Regions from separate parts of the Salicibibacter cibarius genome, predicted to be linked through region 1. Evidence: predicted binding sites of a transcription regulator. Region 1 holds the regulator's gene; the other holds the start of a gene.
The links. Region 1 encodes LexA, which represses DNA repair genes until DNA is damaged. Its sites were predicted from a motif close to CGAACATATGTTCG; they were not measured.
Positions count from the first base shown of each region.

Region 1 (27,863 bases):
AAAAGAAATAAATTATGGTGCACAGGTGGTCTGCTTTCCGTTGCAGCCTTTAGCTTAGCGGCTTGTGGTGGAGCGGAAGAAGACAACGAAACGATCGTCTTTGCCGAACCTGAATGGGAAAGCATATGGTTTCATAATTCTGTTGCGCAAATCATTGCTGAAGAAGGATACGGGTATGCTACGGAGACGCAGACAGGGAGCTCTCCGGCTACATTGCAAGGGTTGAGAGACGGAGATATCGATGTTTATTTGGAAACATGGATCGAGAATATGCAAGAGCCGTATCAAGAAGGGATGGATGCAGGCGAAATTGTTGAGCTTTCCACGAACTTTGATGATAATGAACAAGGGTTGTATGTTCCAACATTTGTCATTGAAGGAGACGAAGAGGAAGGTATAGAACCGATGGCGCCTGATCTGGAATCTGTAGGGGACTTGGAAGAATACTGGGAAGTGTTCGAGGACCCGGATGAAGATGGAATTGGGCGAATATATGGTTCTCCCCCCGGATACGAAGCGGAAACGATTGTAGATGATATGTATGAAGAGGCCGGATTGAATGAGAACTATAATTTGTTCAGCCCGGGATCGGAGGCTGCCCTTAACACTTCTTTGTTAACTGCATATGAAGATGGAGAGCCGTGGATCGGTTATAATTGGGAGCCTACTTGGATTATCGGTTTGCTTGATATGACATTATTAGAAGAAGAAGACCCTGACGATCCGTTTTTCCCATCCCAGCCCGTAACCGTGACAGCCAACACAGAGTTTGCAGAAAATGATGAGGAATTTGTTGCGTTTCTGGAACAATATGAGACGAGCAGTGACATTACCGGAGAAGCACTTCACTATATGGAAGAAAATGATGCGGATGAATGGGAAGCTGCCGAATGGTTCTTAGAGGAGTACGAAGATCTTTGGACCGAATGGGTGCCCGAAGATGTAGCTGAAGATGTACTGGCGTCTTTATAAACAACGTTTGAAGAAAGACAAACAGTGGACAAAATGATAAAGTCTCTGTTTGCTCTTTCCTCTTTGTTTTAAAGAAAAAGTTACCAAGAGAATGGAGTGAAGTGGGAATGGCTACTATCCGGTTCCCCGGGAAGCGATGAATACGTTTCCAGACATTGATTTTGATCTTGGACAATATATAGATGATTTTGTCAACTGGCTTACCGACAACCTTGGCGTTGTTTTTGATGTGCTTTCAGATGCTATTATATGGAGCTTTCAGTTATCGTCTTCCTTCCTCTTGTGGTTGCCTTGGTGGGTGATCATCGCGGTTGTTTTTCTGCTGGGCTGGCGGTTGATTCGTTTGTGGACAGGTTTGATTTTTGCGATTTTCATTTTTATGATCGGTGCTTTCGGCTATTGGGAGCTCATGATGGATACAGTATCGATTATTTTGGCATCTGTCATCATTTCCCTTATCGTAGGTATCCCTATCGGTATTTTTATGGCCTATAAAGATCGATTCGAAAGGTTCATGAAACCGATTCTGGATGCCATGCAAACGATGCCTACTTTTGTTTATCTCATTCCGGCGATGATGCTTTTCGGATTGGGCGTTGTTCCGGGCATGTTTGCCACTATCATCTACGCGATTCCTCCTGTCATTCGTTTAACGAACTTGGCGATTCGCAACGTTTCAAAAGAAATGGTGGAAGCTGCTGACTCTTTCGGTTCATCCACTTCACAGATACTGTTAAAAGTCCAATTGCCTCAAGCTTTACCGACCATTATGACCGGGATTAACCAAACGACGATGATGGCGCTCGCGATGGTCGTCGTTGCTTCCATGGTTGGTGCACAAGGCTTGGGACTGGAAGTCCTCTCTGCATTGCAACAAATTGATATCGCTACAGGGTTTGAAGCCGGGATCAGCATCGTTTTTCTGGCCATTATTCTGGATCGCTTATCTCAAAGCGTGGCTGAAAAGTACAAATACAGTGATTGATCAAATTGTGAAAGTAGGAATGGAAGATGTCCACAAAGATCAAAGTTGAGCATTTAACCAAAATCTTTGGTCAAGACCCTGAGAAGGCTCTTGACCTAGTGGAAAAAGGAGACTCCAAGGACGCCATATTGGAACAAACGGGACATACCGTCGGTGTATACGACGTCTCCTTTGACGTGTCCGAAAGTGAATTTTTCGTTATTATGGGTTTGTCTGGAAGTGGAAAATCGACCTTGATCCGCTGTTTAAATATGTTGAATCGACCGACCGCGGGAAAAGTGATTGTGAACGGGGAAGATATTGTTCCCTACTCGAAAAAAACATTAAGTGAATTTAGGCAAAACAATATGGCTATGGTCTTTCAACACTTTGGCTTGTTTAGCCATCGATCGATTTTAACGAATGTCGCTTATGGTCTGGAAGTCAAAGGGATCAGTCAAGAAGAAAGAGAAGAAACGGCTAAGCAAGTTTTAAAAACCGTCGGGCTTGAAGGTTGGGAACAAAAAAGACCCGGCGAGCTAAGTGGTGGCATGCAACAAAGGGTTGGCTTGGCAAGGGCTTTAGCTACTGATCCGGATATTCTGCTGATGGACGAACCATTCAGTGCATTGGACCCATTGATTCGACGAGAGATGCAATTGGAATTACTGGACATTCAAGCCAAACTGAAAAAAACAATTATTTTTATTACGCACGATGTGAACGAAGCTTTTCAACTCGGTGACAGGGTTGCCGTTATGAAAGATGGCGTTATGGAGCAAATCGGCACACCGGAAGAAGTTTTGGAAACCCCGAAAAGCGACTATATTAAAGAATTTGTGAAAGACATTGATAAAACGAAAGTATTGCAGGCGCAAAATGTCATGTTAAAACCCTCCGCCATTGTCCCTGTTGGGGGAGGCCCTAAACTGGCGATTGAGGAAATGAGAAATCACGGGATTTCGAGCGTGTTTGTGATCGGTGAAAACAAAAAACTTGAAGGACTCGTCACCATCGACGATGCGATGAAAGCAAACAAGGAAAATCAATCACTGAAAAATATTGTAAAATCCGATTATCCTACGACCGACCCTGAAACGTATATTGAGAAACTAATTCCAATCGCCACGGAAGCTAAGTATCCAATTGCCGTGGTAGACAATGACGAGCGATTAGTGGGCTATATTTCTCGCGTTTCGGTGTTGGCATCGCTCGTTTGATAGGGGCAAAATATGTGCATGAATGATAGAAAAAGGGACAGCTACAACTGGTAAGCTGCCCCTTTTGATTCAGTCATTTTTCTTGTGCTTCATGGTGAAAAACAGGAAAGTTACCCCTAATGATACCACCAAAATCAACAGCAACGGCCAAGACTCAAGCAACAATCCCGGTTCGCCCATCATGATCGTCGCCCGCAGTCCTTCCACGGAATACGTCATCGGCAGCAAGTTGTGCACGTATTGGAAAAAAACAGGGGTTAGTTCCACGGGGAAAGAACCTCCACTTCCTCCGAGCTGTACGATTAATAAAATAATCGCGATGAAGCGTCCGGGATTATCCAATATGGCAACGAGCATGAAAATCAGTGTCATAAAGGAAAGGCCGGAGAAGACCATGAAAAATGAAAACCAACCAGGGCTGGCGATATCCAGATCAAGCCCGAAGAAGGTGACTCCGATGAGAGCGATCGCTTGAAGTATGCCTACTGTCCAGATGACACCCAACTTACCGGAGAACCAACTCCATGCCGTTTCGTGTTTCGTCAACGGTTGGTAAAAAGGATAGATAATCGAGAGCGTCAAGCCTCCGACGAACAATCCCAACGATAAGAAATAAGGAGAGAGCCCTTCTCCGTACGTGTAATCCATTGTTTCACTTTCCGACACGGATTCAACGGGGGAAGTGAAAAGCGCTTGTTGCTCTTCGGTTAATTCATTTTCCAATAATGTTTCGGCCAATGTCTCCAGATTTTCGTGCAGTTCCCGGGAACCTTCATCGAGTTCTTCGAGGCCATCTTCAATCTCAATGCCTCCTTCGAATGCCTCTTGCATTTCCGATGACAATTCGTCTGCGCCTTCGTTCAGATCTTGCACCCCTTCATCTAGGGTTTGCACCGCTTGTTCCGCTTCATCGATCGTAGCGTCTGCCGATGAAAATACTTCATCTGCCCGGGAAAGGGATTCATCCAGATCTGCCAATGTAGATCTTGCTTGCGGAAACACGTCCAATAGCTCGATGTCTCCATCACCGATGCCCTCAGGTGCGGCAGCACGAACATTTTCCAACTCCTGACTTACGTCATTTATCCAATTGGAGACATCTTCCTGTCCATCTGAAATCGTATCTGCGGTTTCATTGAATGCGGCATCGATCGCTTCCAGTTGCTCTGAAAGCTCCGGCGTTGCCTCTTCCATATCATCATACGTCTCATTTAAAGTATTTACGGTTTCATCGACTTGTTGACATGGTTGAATATCATCAGCGTCAATCTCGTCTATTACTTCTGACAATGTATCCGCATAGCTTTGTAATGCTTCATCTTCCGGGTAGTGTTCAGCAATATAATCAGACAAGGCATGAGCTTCTTCATCGGCGTCATCAAAATCGCCAAGCCGCTCTTCCCATTCGTAACAGACGCCTGCAAGCGATTCTAAATCATTCAAGCTTTCATTTGCCCGGTTTTGCCATTGATCCAGGCGATCATTCATCTCGCGGATGTCATCGAGTGTACCTTGTGCGTCTTGCACGGGTTGATCAACGTCTTCAAGGCGATCGTCCAGTTGACTCAACGATTCTTCAGCGGATTGCAGGGAAGAACGTGCAGCCGACCAGTTTTCATCAAGGGAACGAAGGGATTGTTCCAGCTGGGCGGCATCGTCGCTTTCCAAATAAGCGCGGGCGTTTGTTACATCCGTTTGCATCTCGTGCAATGTATCTTCCAATTGATCGACTTCTTCACTGTTATGGAAAAGCTCCGCGAAAGCTTCGACTTCCGTTCGCAATTCTTGGGTGCCTTCAGCAGCTTCGTTCGCCCCTTCATGTAAGGAGTCGGCGCCCTCATGCAAGTCTGCTAAGCCGTCCGTGAGGGAGCCCATGTTTTCAAGCGCTGAATCGACACCGTCCGCAAGCGTTTCAGCTCCTTCCTCAAGTTCAACAGCCGCGTCTGTCAACTCGGTATATACATCATCGACAACTTCCACATAGGTTTCCGTTAATGTTTGGGACAGTTCCTCTTCAATCGTGTCCACTGCCTGCGTGCCCATTTGCGAGGCAGCAAAGTTAACGTCCTCATTGATATCATAATAAATCATTCCACTTGCAGGATCCTCGTCCTGTAATGAAGAAACATCTTCAGAAAAAGAAGAAGGGATTAACACGTATAAATAATAATCGAATGCATCGAAGCCTCGTTGCGCTTCATCGGCATCCGTCACGTTCCAATTGAAATCCTCGCTTTCCAGCAGCTCGTCTACGAATTCATCCCCGACGTTCATTTCTTCTCCGTCCAATTCAGCTCCTTCATCTTCATTTACAATAGCAACGGGAAGTTCTTCAAGCTGCCCGTACGGGTCCCAGAAAGCCGAAAGCAGAATACCTCCATACAAAACGGGAATCAATAGAATGCCGATGATCGATATGAGCATTTTTTTGTCTGCGAAAATTGCCTTCCATTCGGCAATAAAACCTTTCAATGTAAAACCTCCCTGATTCGGCCAAATGACCATAATAATAAGATGGTCATTTTTTATTCAAAAAAAACATCGCTCACGTGTATCATCGAACGACGATTCCTTTAAAAATGTGATTTTCAAAGACCTGAAATAATTCTTCCTCCGTCAACGGACGTTTTTTTGCTTCCCAATCAACAATGAACGCAATGTATAGTTTATAGATGGTGAAGGCTGTGATCTCCGTGTCCATCACTTGCAGACGACCTTTTTCCACCCCTTGCGCAACGGCTTGTTCCAAAGCGGTAATAATGAAATCCTCGACCTTTTGCATCGCGGACACCGCTTCTTTCGTGCCATGGACGTTGACTTCTTCGGCCAGATGCATCAGAAGTTGATGCTCTTTTCGATATTGCAACGTATCATATAAGGCACGGTGCAGTTTCAGTATGGATCGTTCATCGTTGTGTTTCACCCGTTCAAAAATGGTCCCGAGATCATGTAAAATGCCATCCATGACCGCTTCCAACATTTCTTCCTTATTTTTAAATTCGGTATAAATCGTGCCTTTGCCGATACCGGCGAGCTTGGCAACGTGGGCGACCGATGTGCCTTTATAGCCAAACAAGGAGAACGCCCGTTTTGCAGCTTCTAAAATCGTTGCGCGTTTGTTAGTGATCATTTTTTGGTCCCTCTTTTCGAGAAAATGACCAAATGAACAAATTGGTCATTATTATGATAACATGTGTGATTGATAAGTCAATGAAAAATAATAGGCACGAGCGAATTGTTCGCTCGTGCACAGATCTTAAGAGGGAAGTGGGGTTGTTTTTTTCATGTGAAAAAAATCAGGCTGTGCCCTGGAGAGGATGTAGACGACAACAAGCGTGATCAAAATTTCCGGCAATAAATAGGAAATATTGTAACCGATCGAATAGAGATAGACATTCATACCTTCCGGAGTGAAGCTCCCAAACCAAACGACACCGGAGACGATGTGAGATAACAATCGTAAAAACCCGGCGAACAACAAACCGAAAAGCGCCCAGGGCACGGACAATTTCCCCTCGCTATTTCGAAATGCAAACAATGCGGCAAGTCCGAGAACCGCGTATGGCACCGGATAATCCAACAACATCTGGATCGGATGAATGATTGAAGCGTTGTACATCAAATTCACGATCCCGACGAGCAATCCCGTGAGCACCCCAACTCGCCACCCGCGCCTAAAAGCCATAATGAAAATCGGCACCATGATAAGAGAAATCGAGCCGCCTTGCACCCAAGGCCCGGGAAACTTCACGAAGCTCAGAATAAACGCGAGTGCCGTCATTAAAGCGATTTCAACCATAACAAGCGTCCGTTGTTGCATAAAAAAATCCCCTTTCTGTTTGTCCACAGGGGGAAGCCAGGCGTCTACAAGCCTATTGGGCCCGTAAATCCATGCCTTCCACTTCCCTACGCCGGTATGAACCGGGTCAGGTTCCAAGAGTTAGGACGCGCGTCCCTCTCAGTCTTTCGACACCTCTAGTGGAAAAATATTTTAATGATCATTCTTTATTATACGCCTATTAGGAAAACTTGCAAGTAGGAGGAAAACGGCTGAAAAGTGATGGTGAGAAAACCTAATCATTTTGTTCTAAATGACGAATATTTTCCTGCACGAATGCTGTAAATGCCGTGATTTCCGTTTCAACAAGGGCTTCGGCAAGGATTCCCCTTCAAAATCTGTGATTTAGTGGGGGAGGAATTACCAATTGTTTGTGTGTTTGATAAACGTGAGTGCTTTTAGTGGAACTTGTTTGTAACTTTTATCTGGGTTTGTGAGATATTGGTCTTCGATGTTTTTGACAAAGGCCATGCTTGTACCATTGAAACCCGAGATCCATCCCACCTTTCCTTGAAACAGCACTTTGTCATTGAGATAAAATCCCTTTAAGTTATAGAAGCGTGGTCTAACTCCACCGTCTTTAGACGGTATAAGCTTTTAGCCTTGCCTTTGAATGTCCATACTTAAACCGAGGTGAGAGTATGGATGAATACAAAAGAAGTAGCCACGCGGTCTATGACATCAAATACCACATTATATGGGTTACAAAGTATAGATATCATGTGTTACGTGGCGACATTGCCCACCGAGTAAGGGAACTAATCAGACAAGGATGTGAAGCGAGAGGGATCACGATAGTACAAGGAAGTGTAGGGAAAGACCATATTCACTTATTATTGTCCTGTCCGCCGAGCATAGCACCGAGTAAGATATTGCAATATCTCAAAGGGAGATCATCAAGGTTAATCCAAGACGAATTCCCCGCCCTGAAGAAAAGATATTGGGGTCAGCACTTATGGGCGAGAGGATATTTTTGTGCAACAGTAGGAAATGTGACGGAAGAAATCATTAGAAATTATATCGAAAACCAGACCAGCGAGAAGAGGAACGATATATTCAGGATTGATGATTGAGTTCCAGTCAAAATCAGTATGCTTGAGCTTAAGGTCTTTCAGCAGACTTCAGTCTGAAATGCGACTTTCAGTCGCGGACAATTTATGTCCAAATCCACCTGCTAAAGCAGGTGGGTCGTTTAAGAACGGCTTATTCTTTATATTTCGCTGGCTGATTGTATTTTTACACTTTCTTCCTTTTCGTGCTGTTGCTTCATGTAAAGATCGTTTCTTTTTGCGAAACTGCTTGATCTTGAAGATGGAATAGGTGTCATAATCAATCTTATCTATCCCACTGATCGCTATCGCGTCGTTATAATGGGTTTTATCTAACCCTAATGCTTTACGTTTAGGTGTCGTAACGGAACCATAGGTGATATTTACATCCGAATATTTATCAAACACTCTCCTGCGAAACACATTCATGAACGTACCTTCTTTATAGCTAGGTAGCTTTTTGCCCTCCATCATCCACTCCCAAAGGATTTTCCCTTTTTTATGATTCTCATGCGTATGACAATCGGTACAAACAGTAATGAGATTATCCGCACGATCACTACCACCATGAGAACGATAGACAATATGATGGGTATTCAGTATCTTGCTTTGTTTCTTGCAAACTTGGCACGTATAGTTGTCTCTTGCAAACACAAAATACCGGACATCATAATAGCCATAGGTTTGTCCTTTTTGATAATCGATCCCTTGAATGTCAGGATTGATCATCTTGTGAGGATCAAATTTGCCAACTTCGATTGTTAATGTTGGATTCGGCACAAGGGAATAGAATTTATCGATCCATCTGAATGTGTTTTGAATCCGACTTTCGATACTCGGTGGTAGCCATCCGTCGGGGCGTTTTCGATTGTCAAAGCGTGGTTTTCGATAGCGTGTCTTACGATGACGCCTTGATTGTCTATACGCTCGTCTTGTATTCAACAAATTTTTCACGTCTTGGCGGGTTTCGATGTCACCTTTTGCAAGCACTTTATCCTCGCTAGTGATCGCAACGCCTGTATCCTTCGCGCCCAAATCAACGCCTATATTCACATTTTGCTTGTAGCCACTTGATCCATATAATAGCTGGATCGTAAAGGGTTCATAAGATACGATTTTAGCTTTCTTTTGTTTCAGTAATCGCCTTGCTTTTTGCGGTTTGCACGGCATTAGTGACTCGCCATGCTTGTTTTTTACGAACACTAACATGAAGTGTTCCTCCTTTCTAGGAGTGGTTTCCCTTCGCCAATGTTATCGACCCTTCGCGATGTGGTTGATGTCTCCTACCCCCTCAGAGATGTTTACAGAGCCACGAAAGAGCTACGGACTAGGGAATCATCCATAGGTTTCTTCATGGTCGATAACGTAGTCAGTTAAGACTTAGGCTAGTCAATAAAGGCTTTTCAAGCCCCTTCCAATTCTACGAATTGGTGGGAGTTATTGACAATAGGTTTTCCATTCCATGGATATCACCCGATTTTTAATTTAGAATACCGTTAATTTAAGTATACCAATTAAATCCGAATGTTGCTAACTAATGTGCAAGGGCGCTTCGGTTTTCTGTTCCCAAAGATACCAATGAATTAGCAATAATCGAGAAATCAAAAAATTCTTTACTGATCATTCTAGAAATGATAGGATAGGGTTTGTAAGGGAGGACAGAGCATGGCTCGAAGCAAAGAGTATGATGAGGATGCTGTCTTGCATAAAGCCATGAAACTTTTTTGGCATCAGGGCTATGAAAAAACATCCATGCAAGATTTGGTCACGCAGATGGGCATCCATCGCCGCAGCATCTACGACACGTTTGGCAGCAAACATGCGTTGTATATGAAAGCATTGAAACGCTACGTGGAGACAGTGGAAGCGAATATCAAGAAACAATTAACATCGATGGATTCAGCCATGCAAGGGATCAGGCGATTATTTGAGATGACGATCCATCGAAAAGAAACATTACCGAGCGGCTGCCTGACGGTCAATACTGCGATTGAGTTGGCCGAACATGACCAAGAAGCAATGGATATGGTAATGGACAGTTTCTCAAGTACAGAAAACATGCTATATGAGCTAGTGTTGCGCGGCCAAAAATCGGGGGAAATACCGGAACGTCATGATGCGAAAAAGTTAGCAAGGTTTCTCAATAACTCGTTTGTGGGGTTACGTGTGTTGGCGAAAACGCGCAAAGACACACAAAAAATGGAAGAGATCATTGAAATGACACTGATTGCCTTGGATTAAATTTTTTTGATCGATCTAGAATGAACATTCTCAAAAAACAGAAGGAGCGGATTGGAATGATCGTTTCTCAAGATGTGTTGGATTTGTACGGTGTGGAGGATAAGGAAGTTTTTGCCGAGGAAATGCGAACACGAGGGAAAGATTCCCTTGTTGGAGAACTAGAAATGGAGTATGTGGAACTCAGTTCCAACCGTCTGATTATGACGATGCCCGTAGGACCTAAAACAAGACAACCGGCCGGTATTCTCCACGGCGGGGCATCGGTTGCTTTGGCGGAAACAGCTGCGACGATGGCTACGGCTATGAATATCGATCCGCAAAAATTCAATCCGGTAGGAATGGAAATTAATGCAAACCATATTCGCAGTAAAACCGACGGCGTTGTTACGGCAACCGCTACGCCTTTTCACAAAGGACGCACGACCATGGTTTGGGATATTCAATTGACGGATGAAAATGAAAAGTTAATTTGTGTCTCACGTTGTACGATGGCGGTTGTTCCAAAAAAATAACAACAGAAAAGGGGTGAAACTGCGTTGCAAGTATATGAAAAGGAAAATGTGACTTGTGTAAAAATGGACGTTGTCCTCGGAGGGAAAAAGACAAATACCGTCTATTCCTTTTTGGTTGACGGTATGTTAGTCGACACTGGGCCACCGCGCATGGAGCCGGACCTTATTCCTTTTTATGAAGCACATGCGATTGATTTTGTCGTCCTGACCCATAGCCATGAAGACCATTCCGGAACAGCGCCGTGGCTTCAGCAAAACCATGGAGTGCCTATTTATGTTCATCCAAAGGGGGTTGATATATGCGCCCAAGACTCACCCTACCCGAAGTATCGTCAGATGACTTGGGGGAAACGGAAAGGGTTTCAGACGACGCCACTTGAAAGTGCGATCCGATCTCAAAACAGGGAATGGAAAGTCATTTACACGCCGGGGCATGCAGATGATCATGTCGCTTTTTTCGATGAAGAAAATAGAACGCTATTTGCTGGGGATTTATTTGTTGCTCCGAAACCGAAGGTCATTATGAGCAGCGAGTCCATCCCGCAGACGATGGATTCCATTCGAACATTGCTCGCTTATGATTTTGAATCGCTATTTTGTTGCCATGCCGGATATGTAGAAAACGGGAAAGAGATGCTAAAGCAAAAACTAGATCACCTTGAGAACCTTTCCCAAGAGGTGAAACACCTACATAAAGAAGGGCTTTCCGTTGAGGAGATTAGAGACAATTTTTATCCGAAAAAGTACCCGATTATAAGCGTCTCCGGGGGAGAATGGGACTCTTTGCACATTGTTTCTTCGATTCTGGAGAATGAATACTAAAACAAGCATGTTGTGCGCGTAAGTGCCCTCGAGCCAAATGAGCTCGGGGGGTTTTTCATGGAAAAGGATCGTTGATCAAATGGGTGTATGCTCGATTTCGGGTATCATGGACATCTCGTAATACGATGCAGGTGAGGCCTTCAGGTTCCATGACCGATTCATGACGCTCCAAACGAAGTCTCGAACGTCGTTTCGGTCTCCATGGACGCTTCATAGCGCCCGAAATCCCGGGTAAAAGCGATTTACAGGTGTCATGACTGCTTCATGACACCTGAATTTTAGACTTGATCGTCGTTATGGGCGCCATGAGCACATCATGGCGCCTTTATTAGTGTTTCGATCATCATTTCGGTCTTCATGGCCCCTTCGTGCCAATCATTTACCGCTCACCTCGCGCTCGTTTATACATACCATATTGGCAATGATCGCGAGGTGATGGGTGTGTTGGAAATTGGTCTTTTTTTACACTTTAAAAATGTTTAACTTTGTTAAAGGATTAAAGTATAAGATGAACTAAGGCTTCCACCATAAAGATTTGGTGGAAGCCAAGTTTTTCTAAACAATCGCGGTTTCCATGCCTGGATTGTTGATTCTCGCTGTAAAAAGAAAAACGGGAAGAAAAAATAACCCAGGCTGTTCTAAACAGATACGCGCTGTGCATACAGTAAAACAGAAACGGAATTAGGTTGATGTAATATTATTATGTTAACTTAATTGTCAAAAAGATGAAGAAGGAAAGACTCACTCTTTCCATTCTCCTTTATCGGCATTTTGTTTTACGAAATCGTACGGAAGACACCGCTTACTTTTCCGAGCACTTGGCAATTGTCAAGAATGATCGGTTCCAATGTTTGGTTTTCGGGCTGTAATCGGATGTGGTCCCCTTCATTATAAAAGCGTTTGACGGTTGCTTCTTGTTCGTCTGTCATCGCTACGATAATATCACCGTTATCTGCGGTCGGTTGTTGGCGTACAATCACTTGATCTCCATCAAGAATCCCCGCGTCAATCATACTGTCTCCTTCAATGGTGAGCATGAACACCTGGTCACTTCCGACAAAATCGTCGGGCAACGGCATATAGCTCTCTACATTTTCGACAGCTGTAATGGGAACGCCCGCGGTTACTTTACCGATCAAAGGAACATAAGCACTTGCCGGCTTGTCTGCTTCGGCTATTTCGTTTCCATCTTCATCGAGATGAAGAACTTCAATTGCCCTTGGTTTGGTCGGGTCTCTGCGGATATACCCCTTCTTTTCCAATCGAGCCAAATGGCCGTGCACGGTTGAGCTTGAGGCAAGGTTGACTGCTTCGCCGATTTCTCTTACAGAGGGTGGATATCCTTTCTTTTTCACGTTGTCTTTAATAAACTCAAGGATCGTTTCTTGTCGTTGCGAAAGCTTTTTCATTTTATTCACCTCGTTAATTTATATTTGTCTAAAGCTTACCATATAAAACAAACGTTTGCAAACATTAGTTCCTTGAAATGCTTGACACGAACGATCGTTCTGATACACTAATAATAGAACAATTGTTTCGGAGGTTTTCTTATGACGAATCAAAAAGTTGAAAAAGAACGCGGAAAAGGACAAGAACGTTTATTATTATTTTTATTCGCTCTTTCTATCATCATTATGACGATGGTTGCCGATCAATCGATTGGGACAAGTGCGCCGGAAGCGGAAGGAGATCCGCAAACAGTAACACTTGTGCCAACACCGATCGAACATACGGATTGGTAGAGAGAATAAAAGAATGGGGAAGAAAAAGAAAGAATATCAAGGACTATTAATATTCAGCCATTCATTTAGGTTATAATATGAACTGTTGCCTGTTGATTTCACGCGGGGATGAACGTTATAGTGACGATAAGCATCATTTATGATTCTATAAGGGGGAGCTTCATTGATATCCGATGAAAAGCTTGACCGTATTAATGAACTAGCCAAACGACAGAAAACGACGGGGTTGACTGCAGATGAGCAAGACGAACAAAAAGACTTGCGGGAAGAATATCTACAGAACTTCAGAACCTCTTTTAAACAGCAGATTCAAAATGTATCTGTCGTCGATGAGAACGGAAACGAAGTAACCCCGGAAAAATTACGTAATGCAAAAGGCAACCGCCGTTCTTATTAACGATAAAAAGCGGTGCATCGCTCGTCAAAGTGGTGCGCCGCTTTTTTCTTGTTTTAGTTTTAAAAACCATATATCATACCAATAGAGACAATTCACAAAAGAAAGGATGGAAACATTGACTTCAAACATAGAACAACGCGCCATTAATACGATACGGACATTGTCCATCGACAGTGTCAATCGAGCAAATGCAGGCCACCCGGGATTGCCCATGGGTGCGGCGCCGATGGCTTTTGCATTATGGTCGAGGCATCTCAAACATAACCCGGCAAAACCGGGATGGTGGGATCGGGACCGTTTTGTTTTATCCGCAGGCCACGGCTCCATGTTGCTGTACAGTATGCTCCATTTAAGCGGATACGACTTGAGCCTCGAGGAGTTGAAAAACTTCCGGCAAATGGGGAGCAAAACGCCCGGCCATCCCGAGTACGGACATACGGCAGGGGTAGATGCGACGACCGGCCCTCTCGGACAAGGCATTGCCATGTCGGTAGGGATGGCTATGGCAGAGGCCCATTTGGCCGCTACGTACAACCGTGAAGGGTATGAATTATTTAACCATTTTACGTATGTGATTTGCAGTGATGGGGATGTCATGGAAGGAGTCGCTTCGGAATCCGCTTCTTTAGCCGGCCACCAGCAATTGGGACGGTTGATTGTGCTTTACGATTCCAATGATATTTCGCTCGACGGCGATTTGAATCGCGCGTTTTCGGAGGATGTTTGCAAGCGATATGAAGCGTATGGTTGGCACACGATCTTTATCGAAGACGGTAATGATGTTGAGGCTATTGACCGCGCGATTAAAGAGGCGAAAGAAGATCCCCGTCCGAGTTTTATCGAAGTAAAAACCGTGATCGGTTTCGGTTCGCCAAACCGTGCAGGCACAAATGAAGCACATGGGAAGCCGCTTGGAGATGAAGAAGCCACGCTCGTAAAAGAAGCATACGAATGGGATCACGAACCGTTCCATATTCCCGATGATGTTCTCAGCTTTTTTGAAAAGAAACAAGACGAAGCCGTCGATGGGTATCAACAATGGATGAAAACATTTGAGGGGTACAGCAAGGCATTTCCGGAAAAAGCTGAAGAACTCAGGCGCGCGTTTGACCGTGATTGGCAAACGGATCAGCTCGAAGCGTTGCCGAGTTATGTTGCCGGAGAAGATACACTTGCCACCCGAAAAGCCTCAGGGGCAACGATTCAGGCGATTTCGTCTCAAGTGGACGGGCTGTTCGGTGGTTCTGCTGACCTCGCCTCTTCCAATAATACATTGATGGACGCGTATGAAGATTTTACGAAGGACAACCGTGAAGGCCGTAATGTCTGGTTTGGGGTGAGGGAATTTGCCACCGCGGCCGCTTTAAACGGCATTGCCCTTCACGGAGGGTTGCATGCGTATGGAGCAACCTTTCTCGTCTTTTCCGATTATATGCGACCGGCCATTCGCTTGTCGGCGTTAATGGGCGTGCCCGTTACGTATGTTTTTACTCATGACAGCATCGCGGTCGGAGAAGACGGGCCTACGCATGAACCGATTGAGCAGGTGCCATCCTTGCGCGCGGTGCCGAACCTTTCCGTCATCCGACCGGCGGATGGGAACGAAACTGTTGCAGCTTGGCGGCTTTCGCTGGAAGCGAAGGATCACCCGACTGCTTTGGTATTAACGCGGCAAGGGCTGCCGACAATGACGGATGCGGAGAGTACGTATGAAAACGTGAAAAAAGGCGCGTATATTTTGGCGGACGCCGACCGGCCGGCGGCGGCGATTGTCGCGACAGGATCGGAAGTTGCGCTCGCCATGGGCGTAAAGGAGAGACTTTCTGAACAAGGGATTGCCATTCGCGTCATCAGTATGCCGTGCCGGGATTTATTTGAAAAACAACCGGAAGCTTACCGGCAATCGGTCATCGACAACGCCATTCCGACGGTCACGTTGGAAGCGGCGGCTACGTTCGGATGGGAGCGTTATGCCGGAGCGAACGGCAAGGCGATCGGCATCGATCAATTCGGCGCTTCAGCCCCCGGCAACGTTGTTATGGAAGCCTTCGGATTTCACGAAGAAAATATCGCAAATGAAGTGAAAGCCTTAACAGAACAGTAAGCATCGCCCTGGGGAGGTGTCCTGGACAAACGTCAGGACACCTCTTTTGTATGCTTATCACCGGGATAAAAAATTTGTCGACCATTACCGGGTTTTATCAAACAAATATTGACATATTATTTTGTGGCCAGGCATTACAATAATGGGAAGACATAAAAGGAGGGCGAGCTTTTGCATCGATATGACATCTATCTTTTGAAGCCCGGAATCGCTCGGCAATTTATCCAATTGGAAAACAAACTCTTCCAACTTTTTAAAGAGTATGAGACAGTCCCCTCCCTTCACCATGAGGTTCAAAAACAAGTCGATTATATTTGTCAGCCGATTTCCATTCATCATTTGGGGGAATGGCTTTCTTCCGCGCAAATAACTCCCTTTCCACAGGGGAGGGACGATGGTCTCGTCTATTATTTGGAAGAGAGCGAAAGCGTAAAATTAATGCTCTCTGAAAGAAGAGTGCAAATTTGGAGCACCCTCCATATGGAGGATGAATGGCCATGGTTCGATCAATTGCAGGCGTATGACCCTTACTTTTTTGCTTGTGATGTCGAACGGGGAAGATACGGGTGGTTGAAACCGATCAAAATGCATACCCATCTTTTCGGTTAATTGAGAGGCAATCCCTTTTCATCGTTCGATCGATACGGTATAATGAATGATGTTTGCTTAAGCGAAACCTATCCGGTGCCGAACGATCGACGTAAGGAGGAGTAACCGCATGAGTACGATTTGGGTTGTTTTGATCGCGATGGCAGCCTTGCTCGTAGGTCTTGTGGGAGGGTTTTTCATTGCCCGGAAAACAATGGTCAATTATATGAAGAAAAACCCGCCTATCAATGAACAAATGCTACGTGTGATGATGATGCAAATGGGCCAAAATCCATCCCAAAAGAAGATCAATCAAATGATGAAAGCCATGCAAAAAGAACAGGGAAAAAAATAACCGAACGGAACACCTCTTTAGGATTTGGGGGTGTTTTTTGTTTTTAAGGTGGAACGTGCTATGCTGAATACAAGCGGGGTATCTATGAACTATGATCCAAAAAGAGTGGTTTGATATAATGGAAATCTATTGGGAAGAGCACCTCCCATCTGATTAAGAGGCGAAGTCAGGTTTTTCGTACCATATGGAGTCACTTTCCTTCCGTTTGTGGTATGAAATCGAGTTTATTGTACCATTTAGAGTCGTATTCCCTCCGTTTGTGGAACAAAATCGATTTAAATTGTCCCATTGGGGGCCCGTTCTCCTTCCGAAAGTGGTACGAAAACGGGTTTATAGTAGCAATGGGAGTCGTTCACCCTCTCGCTTTGGGGTATACGCCACTAGTGCAAGGTGGCTCAATTAGCCAATCACGGAGGAAGTTAGGGCGCCAACGCTTCTGACTCCCTAACGGACAATTTACCGCGTCATGGCGACCGTAATGGCCTGAATCGAAAGCGTTCGGGCGTCATAGCCGCTTCATGGTGACCGAAAAGGCTTGTATCAAAGATATTCGGTCGGCATGGCTGCCTCATGGCGCCCGAACGAGCGATTGGCTTTTGTTTTCGGTCGCCATGACCGTTTCATGAAAACCGGGAGTCCTGTTTCGAGGGAAGATATTCGGTCATTGACGAGAGTAATTGATCCCTTGACTAGGGCAGTGACCGTTTACCCTGGTTTGAAGTCCCAATCCAGACTTCCGATAGTCGGTGTGATCACTTATTTCAGCCTTTTTGCACTAGCTCCTGCTATACATCGGGCAGTCGTACAAGCCGGACGTGAATCAAAAAAGGCAGCCGGCGTATCATAAAAGCCGGTTTTGGCTCGCCCAGTCTCCAACGATTTGATCAGAGAAAGGGAAAAAATTGATCCTTCGACATGAAACAGGTATGATAGGTTGTACGGAGGAGGTGGGCAACATAACAGAGACAACATTCATCTTTATACTTACAACAATCGGCGCGGCGGTGATGGGGACGTTCGCCATCATTGTGCGTATGAAAGCTATAAAAAAACCGGCGACTGTGAAAAAAATCATTATCCCGCCACTCATGATGAGCACGGGTTTTTTGATGTTTTTATACGAACCTACGCACCTTCCCATTGAACGTATTGTTGCGCCACTAGTGGTCGGTGCCGCCGCTTCTTATTTGCTGATTCGCACGTCGCGCTTTGAAATACACAATGGCGATATCTATATGAAAAGATCCAAATTGTTTATTTTTTTATTGATGGGATTGCTCCTCGTGCGGGTGATCATCAAACTCATCATCGGGGAACAAATTATTCTCCCTCAACTGGCAGGCATGTTTTTCCTGCTTGCATACGGGATGATCCTGCCGTGGCGCATCGCGATGCTTTTTATGTTCAAAAAGAAACAACAAGAAATCAATGACCCGATCATGGACATGCCCATGAGAGAAAGAACGTGAAAAAACCGGGATTTCCCTTTTTTGGGTGGCCCGGTTTTTTCATTAGAATAGCTGTTCATATTGGCTGTAATCCATCTCTTTTTCATCCAGTTTTTTTCGCAAAAATTTATGGTCACGTTTCGGGGTTGCCAAAATATAACCGCGGATAATCAAGTCTTCGTTCATTTGTTTTGCGTGTTCATTTAACGCAAGCTCTCCGATCTTTCCCGCGATTTTTTCACGGGCAATGTCCCTGAACAATTCAGGAACGGGCGAGACGAGTTCTTCCAGTAAATCGCTTTGCTCGCGTGTCCAAAGATGGCGGGTTTTTTCAAGGTAGTAGTCTTGCCAATCGAGGATGGAGTGCCCATCTTCTTTCGGAAGACGCTTTAGGAATTTCCGAAACATAAAAAAACCGCCGATAAACATGAACACAATCATGAACACAGACCAAAGGACAATCAACCACATAAAAATATCTGAACCCACGTTGCTCACCACCACCACGTCCTAAATCTCTTACGAATAGTTTAGCACATCTCGCTCCTTTTTTTATACTGTTAGTTTTGCTTCGACATTTTTAACAGATTGTTATATGATAGAGACAGAGGAGGGGTATACATGGGAGAAACCAAAGACATGTATCAGGCGAAGAAAACGCTGAATGTAGGAAATGAAACCTACTATTATTATGACCTCGCCGCTTTGGAAAAAGCGGGTATCGGCGACATTAACAAGTTGCCTTATTCAATTAAAGTATTATTGGAATCGTTACTGAGACAACAAGACGGCAAAGTGATTGCTTCGGAGCACGTGGAAAGCCTTGCCAACTGGGGAACAAAGGATGGCGGAACCGAAGATGTGCCGTTTAAACCATCCCGCGTTATTCTACAGGATTTCACAGGAGTTCCCGCGGTTGTGGACCTTGCTTCGCTTCGAAAAGCGATGGAGGACGTTGGCGGCGACCCGTCTTCGATCGATCCGGCGATACCGGCAGATCTCGTCGTCGACCACTCCGTGCAAGTGGATCAGTTCGGGACAAGCGATTCACTGATGCGGAATATGAACCTCGAATTTGAGCGGAATGAAGAACGTTACAAGCTTTTGAGCTGGGCAACGCAAGCGTTTGACAATTACAGCGCTGTACCGCCGGCAACCGGCATCGTTCACCAAGTGAACTTGGAATACTTGGCGAATGTTGTGCATGCAAAAGAAAATGATCAAGGGGAGAAGATTGCCTATCCGGATACGCTCGTCGGCACGGACTCCCATACGACAATGATTAACGGCCTCGGTGTCCTTGGCTGGGGTGTTGGCGGAATCGAAGCGGAAGCAGGCATGTTGGAACAACCGTCTTACTTCCCGGCGCCCGAAGTGGTCGGCGTGAAGCTTGAAGGCAGCCTTCCGGATGGCGCGACCGCAACGGATTTGGCCCTGAAAGTCACTCAGCTGTTGCGTTCGAAAAACGTCGTCGGCAAGTTCGTCGAATTTTTTGGTCCCGGGTTGAAGACCATGTCCCTCGCTGACCGTGCCACGATCTCCAACATGGCACCGGAATACGGCGCAACGTGCGGATTTTTCCCGGTTGATGAGGAAGCTTTGAACTACATGCGTCTGACCGGACGAAGCGAAGAGCAAATTGCGCTCGTGAGAGCTTATTGCCAGGCGAATGGACTGTTTTACAGCGAGGATGCCATTGAGCCGAACTATTCGGAAGTTGTTCCTTTGAATTTGGACAGCATTGAACCGGCATTGGCCGGTCCGAAACGGCCGCAGGATTTGATTGAACTTAATGATATGCAGCAATCGTTCAAAGAAGCCGTCACCGGTCCGGAAGGCAATCAAGGTTTTGGACTTGACGCGGCTGAATTGGACAAAGAAGTGGAAGTTACGCATCCGAATGGCGAAACGTCCACGATTCCGACCGGAGCCGTAACAATCGCGGCGATCACGAGCTGTACGAACACGTCCAATCCTTCCGTCATGATCGGTGCAGGATTAATGGCCAAAAAAGCGGTTGAGAAAGGACTGGATGTTCCGGCATATGTGAAAACATCCCTCGCTCCCGGATCGAAAGTTGTCACCCGCTATCTTGAAGACTCAGGGTTAATGCCGTTTTTGGACGAACTCGGTTTCAACCTCGTCGGATATGGGTGTACGACGTGCATCGGCAATACCGGACCGCTGCCGGATGAAGTGGAGCAAGCGATCGCGGACAATGATTTGCTCGTTTCCTCGGTGCTGAGCGGTAACCGTAACTTTGAAGGCAGAATTCACCCGCTCGTGCGTGCGAATTACTTGGCTTCCCCGCCGCTCGTCGTTGCCTATGCGCTCGCGGGAACCGTTAATGTCGATCTTCGCAAAGATTCGTTCGGGAAAGACAAAGACGGAAATGACGTCTTTTTCAAAGACTTATGGCCAAGCACGTCTGAAGTGCAAACGTTCATTCAGGAGAACGTTTCCCCTGAACTCTTTAAAGAGGAGTACAGCAGTGTATTTGACAATAATGAACGCTGGAACGCGTTACAATCATCGGATGATGCTACCCTGTATGATTGGGATGAGGCGTCCACCTACATCCAGAATCCTCCGTTCTTTGAAAATATGTCCAAAGATCCGCAGGCGATTGAAACGTTAAGCGGCATGCGGGCCATTGGCAAGTTCGGCGATTCGGTAACAACCGACCATATTTCTCCGGCAGGTTCGATTGCAAAAGACAGCCCGGCAGGACAGTATTTGCAATCAAAAGGATTAAAGCCGGCGCAGTTTAACTCTTACGGCTCCCGTCGTGGAAATCATGAAGTGATGATGCGGGGAACGTTCGCGAACATTCGCATTCGCAACAAGTTAGCACCCGGAACAGAAGGCGGCTTTACGACGCACTGGCCGAGCGGTGAAGTTATGCCCATCTATGATGCGGCGATGGAATATAAAAAAGATAACACCGGACTCGTCGTGCTTGCAGGTGACGATTACGGGATGGGAAGTTCCCGTGACTGGGCAGCCAAAGGAACGACGCTTCTGGGCATTCAAACGGTCATCGCTAAAAGCTTTGAACGGATTCACCGTAGCAACCTTGCGCTTATGGGCGTTTTGCCCCTTCAATTTAAAGAGGGCGAAGGCGCCGACGAGTTAGGTTTAACAGGTGAAGAAACGTTCCGGGTAGACATCGACGAAAATGTCAACCCGCGGCAACTCGTCACCGTTACAGCAGAAGACAACGATGGAAACATAAAAACATTCGAAGCCGTCGTTCGCTTCGACAGCGACGTGGAAGTTGACTATTATCGTCACGGCGGAATCTTGCCAATGGTTCTTCGCGATAAACTGGCGGCAGAAACAAAAGCATAAACGCAAAAAAACCTAGCCAAAGCGGCTAGGTTTTTTCGTTTGAGTGGAGATGGACGGGTACACTAGATGCATGGCACCTCAAAATGCGAAATTTTGCCTTTTTAAGGTGTCATATGATCGTTTATGGAACCTCAGATTGGTTGATTTTACATTTTTGAGGTGCCATGAGTGCCATGAGCCAACCAAGATCACCTATCGATGGTTCTCAAATTAAAATTTCACGTACCGTAATTATACAATGAATATTTCCATGCAATCTGCAAAAGATGAAAGGTGACATCATCAGGTGGGATGGGATAAGAATGGAAAATATTACAGACGTATGGACAGGGGCGCAAGATTTACCGTTTTATGGTTTTATCGTTCGCGCGCTGTTTGTTTATATATACATATTTTTGATGGTGAAGGTGATCGGGCAACGTTCGATGGCCAATATTGACCCGTTGGACTTTATTTTCGGTGTGGTGATTGGGGATATTTTAGGAGAATCAATTTCTAGCGGTGATGAAGATCTAACCGGTCCTTTTGCCGGAGCTGCCATGATTGCTTTTTTGCATTGGCTTCTTTCATATGCCGGGCTTAAATTTCCCCGTTTCAGAAGAGTGATTGAAGATGAACCGTTCATTATTATTGAAAAAGGGCAGATCCTTGACCATATGCTCAAAAAGTGCAGCATCACCATGGAACAATTATTAATGGAACTCAGGTTGAATGATGCTGCTGATTTGAAGGAAATTGATTACGCGGTGTTGGAACCGAACGGCCAAATTAGCGTGATTAAAAGAAGTCCGTTTCATGCGGCAACTGCGAAAGACGTGGGATTGAGCCCGCAAAACAAAGGATATCCAAAAGTCATTATTAGCGATGGAAGAGTGATTACGCATAACATGAAGAAAATCATGACCCGACAAGAGCTCGAAAACGGGTTGATTGACCATGGCTATAATGCCGTCGAGGATGTTTTCCTGATGACGGTGAATGAGGCTGGTGAATGGTATGTGACCCCTCGGTTACGCGTATAAAAATGTAAAAATTCACCGATAATAGAAGAAAAAAAGGAGGCGTTCCTATGCGAAGAGTCAAAAATGTTCGCTTTATCGATTTGTTAAGGGACAATCGCGAAGCGATTCTTAATGATCGGGAAGCGATGAATCGAATTGAAGAACGCTTGGATGCCAAAAGAAAATAATCCGTATGTGACCATCGGCTGTCGTTATCTTGTTACAAGGTGAGGCGGCCATTTTTATTTTTTAAGACCCCTTTTTCTTGATTGAACGGCAATTGTTTATTATTCTAAAGAGAAAGCGGTTCTGTAACTCAAGCTTAATAAACGAATGGAAAGTAGGCGTATATGCTTGAAAATAGCGTCCACCCACATACAAGTTCGGTATGCGGAAACAGATCAAATGGGGATTGTACACCATTCCCAGTATTTAATATGGTGCGAGATAGGCCGAACCGAACTTATCAACGATTTGGGTTTTTCCTATGCAAAACTGGAAGAGAGCGGTGTACTTGCTCCGGTAACAGAAGCAAACTTGTCTTATAAAACAGCGGTACGATATGGGGAAACCGTCCGTGTAGAGACATGGATTGAGGATTACGATGGAATACGGGCGGTGTACGGTTACGCCATTTATAATGAAGATAACGAATTATGCGTAAGTGGGACGACGACCCATGTGATCGTCGACCGTGAGCGTTTTCGCCCCCGTTCCATGAAAAAACACTTGCCGGAATGGCACGACGTATATGAACGTGAAAAGAAACAAAAAAAAGAAAGTGAATAATGCTGCTATGGCCTTTGGGATTGATAAACACGAACTAAAAAAATGGAAAGCGCGAGCGAAGGCAGGTGAAATTTCTGTTATTACCCATTATTGGGTGGATGACCGGTTTCCCGACTGTGATTCTGTGACGAAAGTAGCCTGTGGGGATTACCCGAAACTGGTACAATGGGGAAAAGCATACGGGTTGAAGGAAAAATGGATTCATGAGCGAGGGGAATTGTCCCATTTTGACCTCTTCGGAAATCACCAAAGACGTGTGCTGTTGGCAGAAGGATTATATGACCAATGGAAAAGATTTAGAAATGATGCTGAATAGGGGGAAATATCCAATGCAACAGGAAGCGATTATTCGTGCTTTAGGTGTCCAACCAACAATTGTCCCCGAAGAAGAATACCGAAGACGGAAAGGGTTTTTAAAGTCCTACGCCAAACACGCACGGGCAAATGGTTTCGTGCTTGGCATATCCGGTGGGCAAGATTCTACATTACTGGGAAAGATGGCACAGGAAGCAGTCGAAGAACTTCGCGAAGAAGAAAACGAACATTATCAGTTTATTGCCCTGCGCCTCCCCCACGGGGCACAACAAGATGAAGATGATGCAAACAAAGCGCTCGCGTTTATTCAACCGGATCGCGCGGAAACGATTAATATCCAACCGGCGGTTGACGCCTCCGCAAATAGCTTTGCGCAAGCGTTTGACGAGGAGCTTAGCGATTTTCACAAAGGGAATACAAAAGCCCGGGAGCGTATGAAGGTCCAATATGATGTGGCAGCCGCATTCGGGCTGCTCGTCATCGGAACAGATCATGCCGCGGAAGCGATTACCGGTTATTTTACCAAGCATGGGGATGGCGCTTGTGATATCGTCCCTTTATCCGGATTGAATAAACGACAAGGCAAAGCGCTGTTACGAATGTTGGACGCGCCGGCATCCACCTATATGAAAACTCCGACGGCCGACTTGTTAGATGATCAGCCCGGACTTTCAGACGAAGAAGCCTTAGGATTGACATATAATGAAATTGATGATTTTCTGGAAGGAAAAACCGTTAACAAAAAGATAGAGAATGAACTGATTCATTATTATCGGGTAACCGAACATAAACGACGCACACCTGTAAGCCCTCAAGATGAGTGGTGGGAAATTATATAAAAATAACCGAACAAAGGAGCATGGGGGAAATACGATGCCAATTAAAATTCCGAATGAATTGCCGGCAAAAGATGTACTGCAACAAGAGAATATATTTGTCATGAATGAGAGACGGGCGTATACGCAAGACATCCGTCCGTTGCATATCGTTATCTTGAATTTAATGCCGTTGAAAGAAACGACGGAAACCCAACTTTTACGATTGTTGGGAAATTCCCCCTTGCAAGTGGAGATTACGTTTCTGCATCCGAGCACACACCGGTCAAAAAATACGTCCTCGGAGCATTTGGAAGCTTTTTATAAAAGGTTTGCAGACGTTAAAGATCAGTATTTTGACGGGATGATTATCACCGGAGCGCCGATTGAACGATTATCCTTCGAGGATGTGGACTACTGGAATGAATTAGTTGAAATGTTGGAATGGAGCAAAACCAACGTCACTTCCACATTGCATATCTGTTGGGGAGCACAAGCGGCCCTGTACTACCATTATCAAATACCGAAGGTTGAATTGCCCCATAAACAATTCGGCGTTTACAAACATGAGATTAAAACGATGAACAGTCCGCTTTTGCGAGGATTTGACGATCAATTTTACGTTCCGCATTCACGATATACGACGACGAAAAATGAGGATATTGAAGCGGAAGATGAATTGGTTGTCCTTGCTGAGTCTGAAGACGCGGGCGTATACTTGATCGCCGATTTGAAAGGGAGCAAGGTGTTTGTCACCGGGCACGCGGAATATGAGGCGACAACATTGCGGGATGAGTATCAACGTGACCGAGAACGGGGACTCGATACACAGGCACCGACCGGTTATTTTCCGAGCGAGAATCCGGACAACGATCCGTTACTCCTTTGGAGAGCCCATTCCCATTTGCTCTTTTCCAATTGGTTAAACTATTACGTCTATCAAGAAACACCTTATGAACTACGTTGACCGCTATCCGGTTCGCCCGGAAGATATGAACGTTCAACATTATCCTGAGGCCGGAAACGCCTCACCCCCGCGATTGTTCGTATTGATTCATGGATTCATGTCATCCGCATATAGCTATCAGGCCCTCATTCCCGAATTGCGCCTTTACGGCGAGGTTGTCACCTTCGACCTTCCCGGTTTTGGAAAAAGCAAGAAAACATTGCGATACCGCTATTCGTACGCACAATATGCATTAACGGTAAATGCCATTATAAAGCTCTATGTGACCGAACAAACCGAAGTGATTCCGGTCGGCCACTCGATGGGAGGACAAATCGCCCTCCGTTTGCCAAAAATAATGCCCCGTCTGCCGAAAAAGATTGTGTTGCTCGCAAGCTCCGGAGGCATCGCCCGTCTCCCTTTTTGGTTGCGGGCAGCAACATACCTCCCGTTCTTTTCAACTTGGCTGAGGCGCTATATACGCAAACACGACGTAAGCAATATTTTGCATGAAGTCATCTTTGATTCGTCCATCGTCACAGACAAACACGTATCCGCTTATGAAGAACCATTACGGGAAAAAGCGATGTATCAAGCGTTAACTAAATTTATCCGCCACCGCGAAGGTGATTTAACAAAAACGGAGCTTGCGGAAATTCACGTGCCGGTTCTTTTGCTGTGGGGAGAAGCGGACAGCATCGTACCTTTGAAAGTGGGAGAAAAGCTCGTGGGTGCTTTGCCATGCGCGACACTTTCTACTTATCCGGAAATTGGCCATCTTCTTCCGGAAGAAATGCCGAAGGAAACAGCAAAAGCGATTCGATCGTTCGCAGAATCTTAAATCGAGAAAATTAAACCCGGCCGCGCGGGCCGGGTTTAATTTCGGTATAGGAAAATGGACGAGAGCTGTTTAATCATCGGTGAAACTTGTTGGTACGTTTTTACTGCCGTATCGATTGTTGCCATTGTTTTCTGAACATCTAATTGGCCATTTTCATTCGTAAATCCGGTCATAATTCCGGAGACAGCCGGCGGTCTCGGTTTTTTCCCCGCATTTCCATAGGCGGGCGCCCCGGGACTGCCATAAGGTTGCCCGGAAATCGGCGGCAACGAAGGCGGATAAGGGCGTGGTGGATACATGTAAGGCTCTTCATAATGAGGCGGCCGTGGCCGCTGCTGAGAATGATGGATCATCAATACTCATCTCCTTTCAGAATATTGAAGTAAAGGTCCACATGATCGCTGCAACAAATAACGGAATAACTGCCCGTGTCTACGTATACTGGGAGCGATGTAAGGGTCTCGCATTCTGTCAAAGCTTGATAAGCGGAAACAATGCCCGTTGTTTCATTCACTTGTTTTTCTTCCGTCATTTGTTGAAAGCGGATATGCAAATTGTGATTGTCAATGTAAGTGATTACGTTCTCTGCACGCATCCCTTGGATTGGAAAGCGTAGGATCCAATGCGTTTCTGTTTTAGTTTGCACCGGTGTAAGTGACGATCCAAAAAAACCGGCGTCATTCGTGTACCAACGGCTAAATACCTTTATCGGGAATAGCGAATGTTGCATAGTGTCCCTACTTTCCGTTTTTTTCATTACACTTTAAGAATGTTTAACTTTGTTAAAGGATTAAAGTATAAGTAAAACTAAGGCTTCCGCTATAAGGACTTGGCGGAAGCCAAGTTTTTCTAAAGGTTTTATTAGCGTTACGGTAGCCTATGAAAAACATGTCGGGAATGTTTGGGCGCCTCTCACATAAGTTGAACGACATTGTGATATAACTGTCACAAATCGGTCACAATGATGAAACAAGTTATAAATGTGATGACGTTTGCTGAGTACACCTGCTTTTGTGTTATAATGCCTTCAGCCTGTGGAAGGAAGGAGCTTTTATGTGAAAAGAGTATTAGTAACTGGTGGATTGTCGTTTCTTCTCGCGATTGGACTGGCTGCATGCAACGGCGATGACGAAGAAAACGGAGAAGCAGAAGATACAGAGAACGGAGAAGAGGAGGGCGAGGAACAAGCCAGTGACGCGCTTCCGGAGGAAGAAATGGAAATGCCGGAGCCGGACATTGACTTGGATGACGTCCCTGACCCCGTTGCTGAAGTAAATGAAGAAAGCATCGACAGAGATGAATTTGAAGAGATCTATACGATGCAAGTGGAACAGATCGCGCAAACCCAGATGATGGATATTACCGAGGATGAGGAACAAGACCAAGAATTTCGCGAGGAAATTGCTAATGAACTTGCAAGACAGGAACTGCTTCTTCAAGAAGCGGGTGAGCGCGGAATCGAAGTAAGCGACGAGGACTTGGATGAAGCGATCGAAGAAATGGCCGAAGAAATGGGCCAAGACACAGAAGAATTCTTTGAAGTGATGGAAGAA
Region 1 covers NZ_CP054705.1:2,324,410-2,352,272, reverse strand. Annotated here, with positions in the region: gene HUG15_RS12215 (ABC transporter substrate-binding protein) at 1-972, shown strand, start outside; gene HUG15_RS12210 (ABC transporter permease) at 1,109-1,957, shown strand; gene HUG15_RS12205 (quaternary amine ABC transporter ATP-binding protein) at 1,984-3,156, shown strand; gene HUG15_RS12200 (YhgE/Pip domain-containing protein) at 3,226-5,628, opposite strand; gene HUG15_RS12195 (TetR/AcrR family transcriptional regulator) at 5,711-6,286, opposite strand; gene thiT (energy-coupled thiamine transporter ThiT) at 6,413-6,976, opposite strand; TPP riboswitch at 7,043-7,143, opposite strand; gene tnpA (IS200/IS605 family transposase) at 7,636-8,067, shown strand; gene iscB (RNA-guided endonuclease IscB) at 8,116-9,252, opposite strand; gene HUG15_RS12175 (TetR/AcrR family transcriptional regulator) at 9,709-10,284, shown strand; gene HUG15_RS12170 (hotdog fold thioesterase) at 10,407-10,796, shown strand; gene HUG15_RS12165 (MBL fold metallo-hydrolase) at 10,821-11,618, shown strand; gene lexA (transcriptional repressor LexA) at 12,395-13,027, opposite strand; gene HUG15_RS12155 (hypothetical protein) at 13,169-13,360, shown strand; gene HUG15_RS12150 (DUF896 domain-containing protein) at 13,524-13,757, shown strand; gene tkt (transketolase) at 13,873-15,861, shown strand; gene sirA (sporulation inhibitor of replication protein SirA) at 16,033-16,470, shown strand; gene HUG15_RS12135 (YneF family protein) at 16,580-16,804, shown strand; gene HUG15_RS12125 (CcdC family protein) at 17,752-18,273, shown strand; gene HUG15_RS12120 (DUF2621 family protein) at 18,316-18,723, opposite strand; gene acnA (aconitate hydratase AcnA) at 18,874-21,603, shown strand; gene HUG15_RS12110 (DUF421 domain-containing protein) at 21,915-22,625, shown strand; gene HUG15_RS12105 (FbpB family small basic protein) at 22,673-22,792, shown strand; gene HUG15_RS12100 (acyl-CoA thioesterase) at 22,959-23,393, shown strand; gene HUG15_RS12095 (hypothetical protein) at 23,362-23,709, shown strand; gene nadE (ammonia-dependent NAD(+) synthetase) at 23,723-24,547, shown strand; gene metA (homoserine O-acetyltransferase MetA) at 24,582-25,490, shown strand; gene HUG15_RS12080 (alpha/beta fold hydrolase) at 25,477-26,310, shown strand; gene HUG15_RS12075 (YppG family protein) at 26,346-26,663, opposite strand; gene HUG15_RS12070 (hypothetical protein) at 26,663-27,040, opposite strand; gene HUG15_RS12065 (SurA N-terminal domain-containing protein) at 27,366-27,863, shown strand, end outside.

Region 2 (5,405 bases), 920 kb from region 1:
ATTATATTCATCCTTACTCTTGGTGCATCACTTCTCCTCAATTGTCGTAGCTGCATCCCATTTTCGCACCTTATTCCTGAACTGCCATCTCCTGATTTCTTTTACGTCTTATAATTACCATTGCAACTAACCAACCAAGTTGAATGAGCAAAGGAATAATAAAAACCATTGCTAAAGTCAAAATATTCAACATAATGATTCCAGGCGTTTGAACTGCACCAGTCGCATCTACATCTCGTTGCGCTAAAAAAAACGAACCTACTGCAAATAAAGCCAACCAAAAAGCATTGACGATCCACCAAGCAATCCAAGCGAATTTCACCGAACACACCTCTTTTATGAATAATATCCTCACCTAATTCTATCAGCTATAAACAATAACATAAAGACAACTAAGAGAAAAGCAAATGGATAAAATAGACCTCTCCTGCCGCGAATATCAACAGGCTCAACTTTTTTATAAAAGGATAGCACCGTGCAAATGATTGAACTAAGTGATGAGTGGGGCGGGAATTACTTCCCTTCCCTTGTTCCTCCTAGAGCAGTTCGTCTTCCGTCAGAGGGATTACTTTCCTTCTCTTGTTCCTCTCGGCGCAACTCATCCCCCGCCAGAGGGATTACTTCCCTTCTCGTGTTCCTCTCGGCGCAACTCGATCTCCGCCAGAGGGATTACTTTGCTTCCCTTGTTCCTCTCGGCGCAGCTCATCCCCCGCCAGAGGGATTACTTTGCCTCCCTTGTTCCTCTCGGCGCAACTCGATCTCCGCCAGAGGGATTACTTTGCCTCCCTTGTTCCTCTCGGCGCAACTCGATCTCCGCCAGAGGGATTACTTTGCTTCCCTTGTTCCTCTCGGCGCAGCTCATCCCCCGCTAGAGGGATTACTTTGCCTCTCTTGCTCCTCTCGGGGCAGCTCTTCCTCCGTCAGAGGGAACCCTCGGCAGGTTTCTCACTCCAACCAATAACCCTCCCCCGCACACAGAAAACATCGACAGCCTCAGCTGTCGATGTTGATTTTGTCTTCAAAGTTACATTCCATCTCATAGCCATGTTCGGAAATCGTACACCCGGATTGGTAACGGGCACGCCATTCACTATATTCGCTCGTTAACGCGCGGAAACGTTCCTCGTCTTTTGCATCCAACGCTTCGTCAATCAGCCGTTTATAGCGGTCTTTTGTAAAGACATAAACGGAATATTCCAACATCATACGGGCATAAAGCGATTGCACCACTTGTCTGGGCGCCCGGTATCCTTTTCGAATCATTTTCAACTTTTCAAACAGTTCATTTTCATATGTTGAAGCTGCCATTGCTATCCCCCCTGATTTCCTCATACAGGTATGATTCGACCGTGGCCAATACATTTCACTTATTTTAAAACTATTACCCGCCTGACCGCACATTTAAACCTGAACATTTTGTAAAACTTCCCTCTTGAATGTACGAACATTTATTCGTTATACTAACGTTACACTTTCCGAGGAGGTGACGACATGTTCGTACGCAAAACCGACCTCACCTTTATCCATTACGCCGTGATTTTGCCATTGGTGAAAAAAACATTCGAAAAAGACCAAGGGCACCTGCAACAAAACATGAACATCAAAGCTCCCTACATGGCCATCGTTCAAACAGCGCTCGCTTCTCTTCAAAACGACCTTCAACAACTCAAGCGCGTGCAAAAACAACGCAACATCCGCGTCTATCTGCTCGATGCCGATGAGACATTTTCCACTTACGGTTATGTATGCAACCGTTACGAAGGTCAGAACCGCTATGTGAATGCCCATTTAAAAAGACAAACGGGACGGTGTATGACCCGTTATCTTCAAGGTGATCGTTTGTTTACGGAAGAAGGAAATTTACCGGAAATCCACCAATAAAGACCATACATCCCGATAAATACGAGAAGCGCCACTGCTTGCAATACGAAAATGTAATACGGCCATGGGCCAAACCAATCAAACGGCGAAGGACCCGGCGGCGTTTCCATTAAATACATGTAATTGCCGTCCACCCATAGATTAAAGATGAACATGAGCGCCGCATAACCGTTTAAATAGAACCACACGCGGAAAACCGATCGGAAACGAAGCTGCATCTTTTCCACCGCCAACATATAGACAACAGCGACGATTACAAGGGCATGGGTAATAAAAAAATGAAGAAAACGAAAATGAGGAAACCCATAGTTGCCGACATCCGGCGTTAAAATGGTCAGAAATGCACTGCCGGCACCTACGAAAAACGTAATCTCAAACCACATTTGGCTACGGGTCAATAACATAAAAATCGCCGCGATCCAGGCGATGCTGCTCAAATGCAACGGTAACGCGAATGACGGGTCCCAAACGCCCGCGTCTATGTACCAGAACTGCAAAAATACTTCCCCGGCAATGAAAATCGTGACGCAGCCAAAGCGAAAAAAATTCTGTCTTTTCACGGACTCCTTCAACCAGTTTCGCATCAGCACAATGAACACGCACGCGAGAAACAATGAAACGATCACACCCATATGCGCCGGCCCGAACATAGTAAATCCCGGTCCGTCGTGGGTATACGCCCACCACCACATACAAATCTCCCTCCCTGATGAAAAAGCGCCTGCAAGAAATGTTGCAGACGCCGAAGGTACCCTTTTTCACCGCCGCCCCGTAATCATTTGGAAAATGAGAACGACGAGCGCGATCACGAGCAGAAGGTGAATAAGCCCACCTGTTCCACCGATAAACCCGAGCAACCAAAGCACAATCAAAACGGCAATGATCGTCCATAACATTTTGCGTCCCTCCCCTTGTCCCTAAATGCTACAAGTATATTAGGAAAGCGCAATGATTATTAGGGTTATTTTGGCCATTCCCTGTGGATCACCTGATTAAACGCTTTTATGGACAGCCTGTTCCTCCACTTCAGCAAAGAGTTCGGTCAGCTTTTTCATCCCGAATTCTATTTGGTCATCGGTGGCGTGGGTGAAATTTAAGCGCAGCGTATTATACTGGGGCGTTTCCGTGTAAAAAGGAGCCCCCGGCACATAAGCAATCCCCCGCTTAACGGCTTCATTCAAAAGCGTTTCCGTGTTTATCCGGGGATCGACTTCCAACCAAAGAAACATGCCGCCTTCCGGTTCAACGAAGTCCAGCGTGCAACGCTCGGAGCGTTGCAATGCATTGACCATCACATCCTTGCGGTGGGCATACAATCGGCTAATGTCCTGAATATGGCTGTCCAAATCAAAATGCCGACAAAGTTCATATAATGCCTGATGGGCAAGTGAATTCGAATGCAAGTCATTCGCCTGTTTTGCCTGGGACATCATGCGGATCACCTGGTAAGGTCCGACAATCCATCCCGTACGCAATGCAGGAACGGCCGTTTTTGAAAAGGAACTCGTATAGACAACATGCGTGCCATTATCGAGCGCTGCCATCGGCGTATAGCCCCCGCTTGTAAACTGAATATCCCCATACGGATCGTCTTCAAAGATAAGTATATTGTGATTATGGGCCACGCGAACGAGCTGTTTACGCCGTTCCAGCGACCAAATCCGCCCGGCAGGATTCGAAAACGTCGGGACGACGTACACGACTTTCGGCTTAAATGCTTTCACTTTTTCTTGTAAATCATCCATGTCCATCCCATTTTCATCACAACGCACCGGCTCAATTTTTGCTTCGTAAGATTGAAAAACTTGCAATGCTGCCAAGTACGTCGGTTCTTCCGTGAAAATCACATCCCCGGGGCCAATCATCACGCGTGAAAATAAATCAATCGCTTGCTGCGAACCGGTTGTCAATAGCACATGCTCCGGTGTGAACGTCATTATCCCTTTCTTTTTCATCCGTTCGATAATAACTTCACGCAAAGGAAAATAACCTTCGGTCTCCCCATACTGCATGGCTTTTTTTCCCTTGGCCAACGCACGCGAAAACGCATCCTCAATCGCTTCCACCGGAAAGAGTTCATCATCCGGCAAGCCACCGGCAAATGAGATCACATCCCCCTGATTAACGACTTTTAAAATGTCGCGTACGGCAGATGACTGCAAATGACGGACGCGCTTGGCAAAGGCATATTTCATCATAATCCCACTTTCACAATATAAATTCCTTCAATTTTAGCGTATATGATGGAAATGTCAATTGGAAGCCCGGAATCCACTAATTGCAGAAAGGCGTTCTTAAACATCCGGTCACGGAACAATTTCTAAACACTAACTGCTCAATACCTCGTTTTGTAATTTCTCTAAAAATGCCGACTGTTCCTCAATAAAAGGTGTGTGTGAGACATTTTCAAAAGTATAGAAGTTCTTTTTAGGCGCTTTCAGATGATCATAGAAACGTAACGCTTGGCGGTGCGTGGTTAAATAATCATGTCTCCCTTGAAATATATAGACATCAGTATTTATCTCACTGATTTCAGTCGTTAAATCCGTCTTGGCCATCTTTTCGCCAAAGGCTTGATACGCGATTGCAAGTCCTCGGAACACATTCATTCTTTCTTTCAACGAGTACTGACGTGTGCCAAATACATCTCTTAAACCTTGTGAATTGGGGTATCCTTCACGTAAAAAACCGCCCCCAAACTTGTTTCTAGATTTATCTACAATAGTAAAATATTTTCGATCTTTATAATAAGCATCGCTATAATTTACACTATTGATCTCGGAAATCCACTTTTCATTTCCCGTTGCTCTGACCTTTTCGGAAATGGCATTGTAGGTTTCTTTCTCAGACGCGCTTTGTGATCCAATCTGCCCCACACCGATATAAGCATGAAAAAGATCCGGACGGATACTGGCTGCTTTGCTGCCAATAATCGTCCCCCAAGAGTGCCCCATCATATAAACTTTTTCTTTGGAAAACTTTTGAATCAAATAGTTGCTGACTTCAATGGTATCATTTACAAGTTGATCAATTGTTAAGCCCTTTTTGTCCGACGTATAGGACAAGCCTGTGCCGCGTTGATCCCAATAACAAACCGTAAACAGATGATGGAATTGGACATCATTTGCTTGAACGATCGGATATAATGGATAACCTGGCCCTCCGTGTACCACAAGTAAAACCGGTAAATTTTCATCCGTTGTTTCAAGAATTAAACCTTGCTTAATCCCATTGATATATACATACTCTTTAGAAACAGTCTTACTATCTTGCTGCATTTTTCTAAAACAACTCCCTCAAGATAACCTTTACCTAATTACGCACGTTTAGCTATATCGATAAGTTTCAGGTACATTTAACGAATAGGCGATACCCGATCAGATGACTGCTCCACATCCACAAAGATCGGGCTTTGATTTTATTTCAACAATTGCGCCTCGATTCAGGAAGACTAATCATTCTCATAATCACGCTTTTGCCTTTTACCAGATCGTACAACCAACCAAATGATGAAACTAACTAAA
Region 2 covers NZ_CP054705.1:3,256,375-3,261,779, forward strand. Annotated here, with positions in the region: gene HUG15_RS16555 (DUF3923 family protein) at 71-322, opposite strand; gene HUG15_RS16560 (IDEAL domain-containing protein) at 994-1,308, opposite strand; gene HUG15_RS16565 (YhjD family protein) at 1,492-1,881, shown strand; gene HUG15_RS16570 (YwaF family protein) at 1,827-2,573, opposite strand; gene HUG15_RS16575 (lmo0937 family membrane protein) at 2,640-2,777, opposite strand; gene HUG15_RS16580 (aminotransferase-like domain-containing protein) at 2,874-4,076, opposite strand; gene HUG15_RS16585 (alpha/beta fold hydrolase) at 4,209-5,159, opposite strand.
Region 2: the regulator LexA is predicted to act here: its motif matches at 1,442-1,455, upstream of HUG15_RS16565 (YhjD family protein).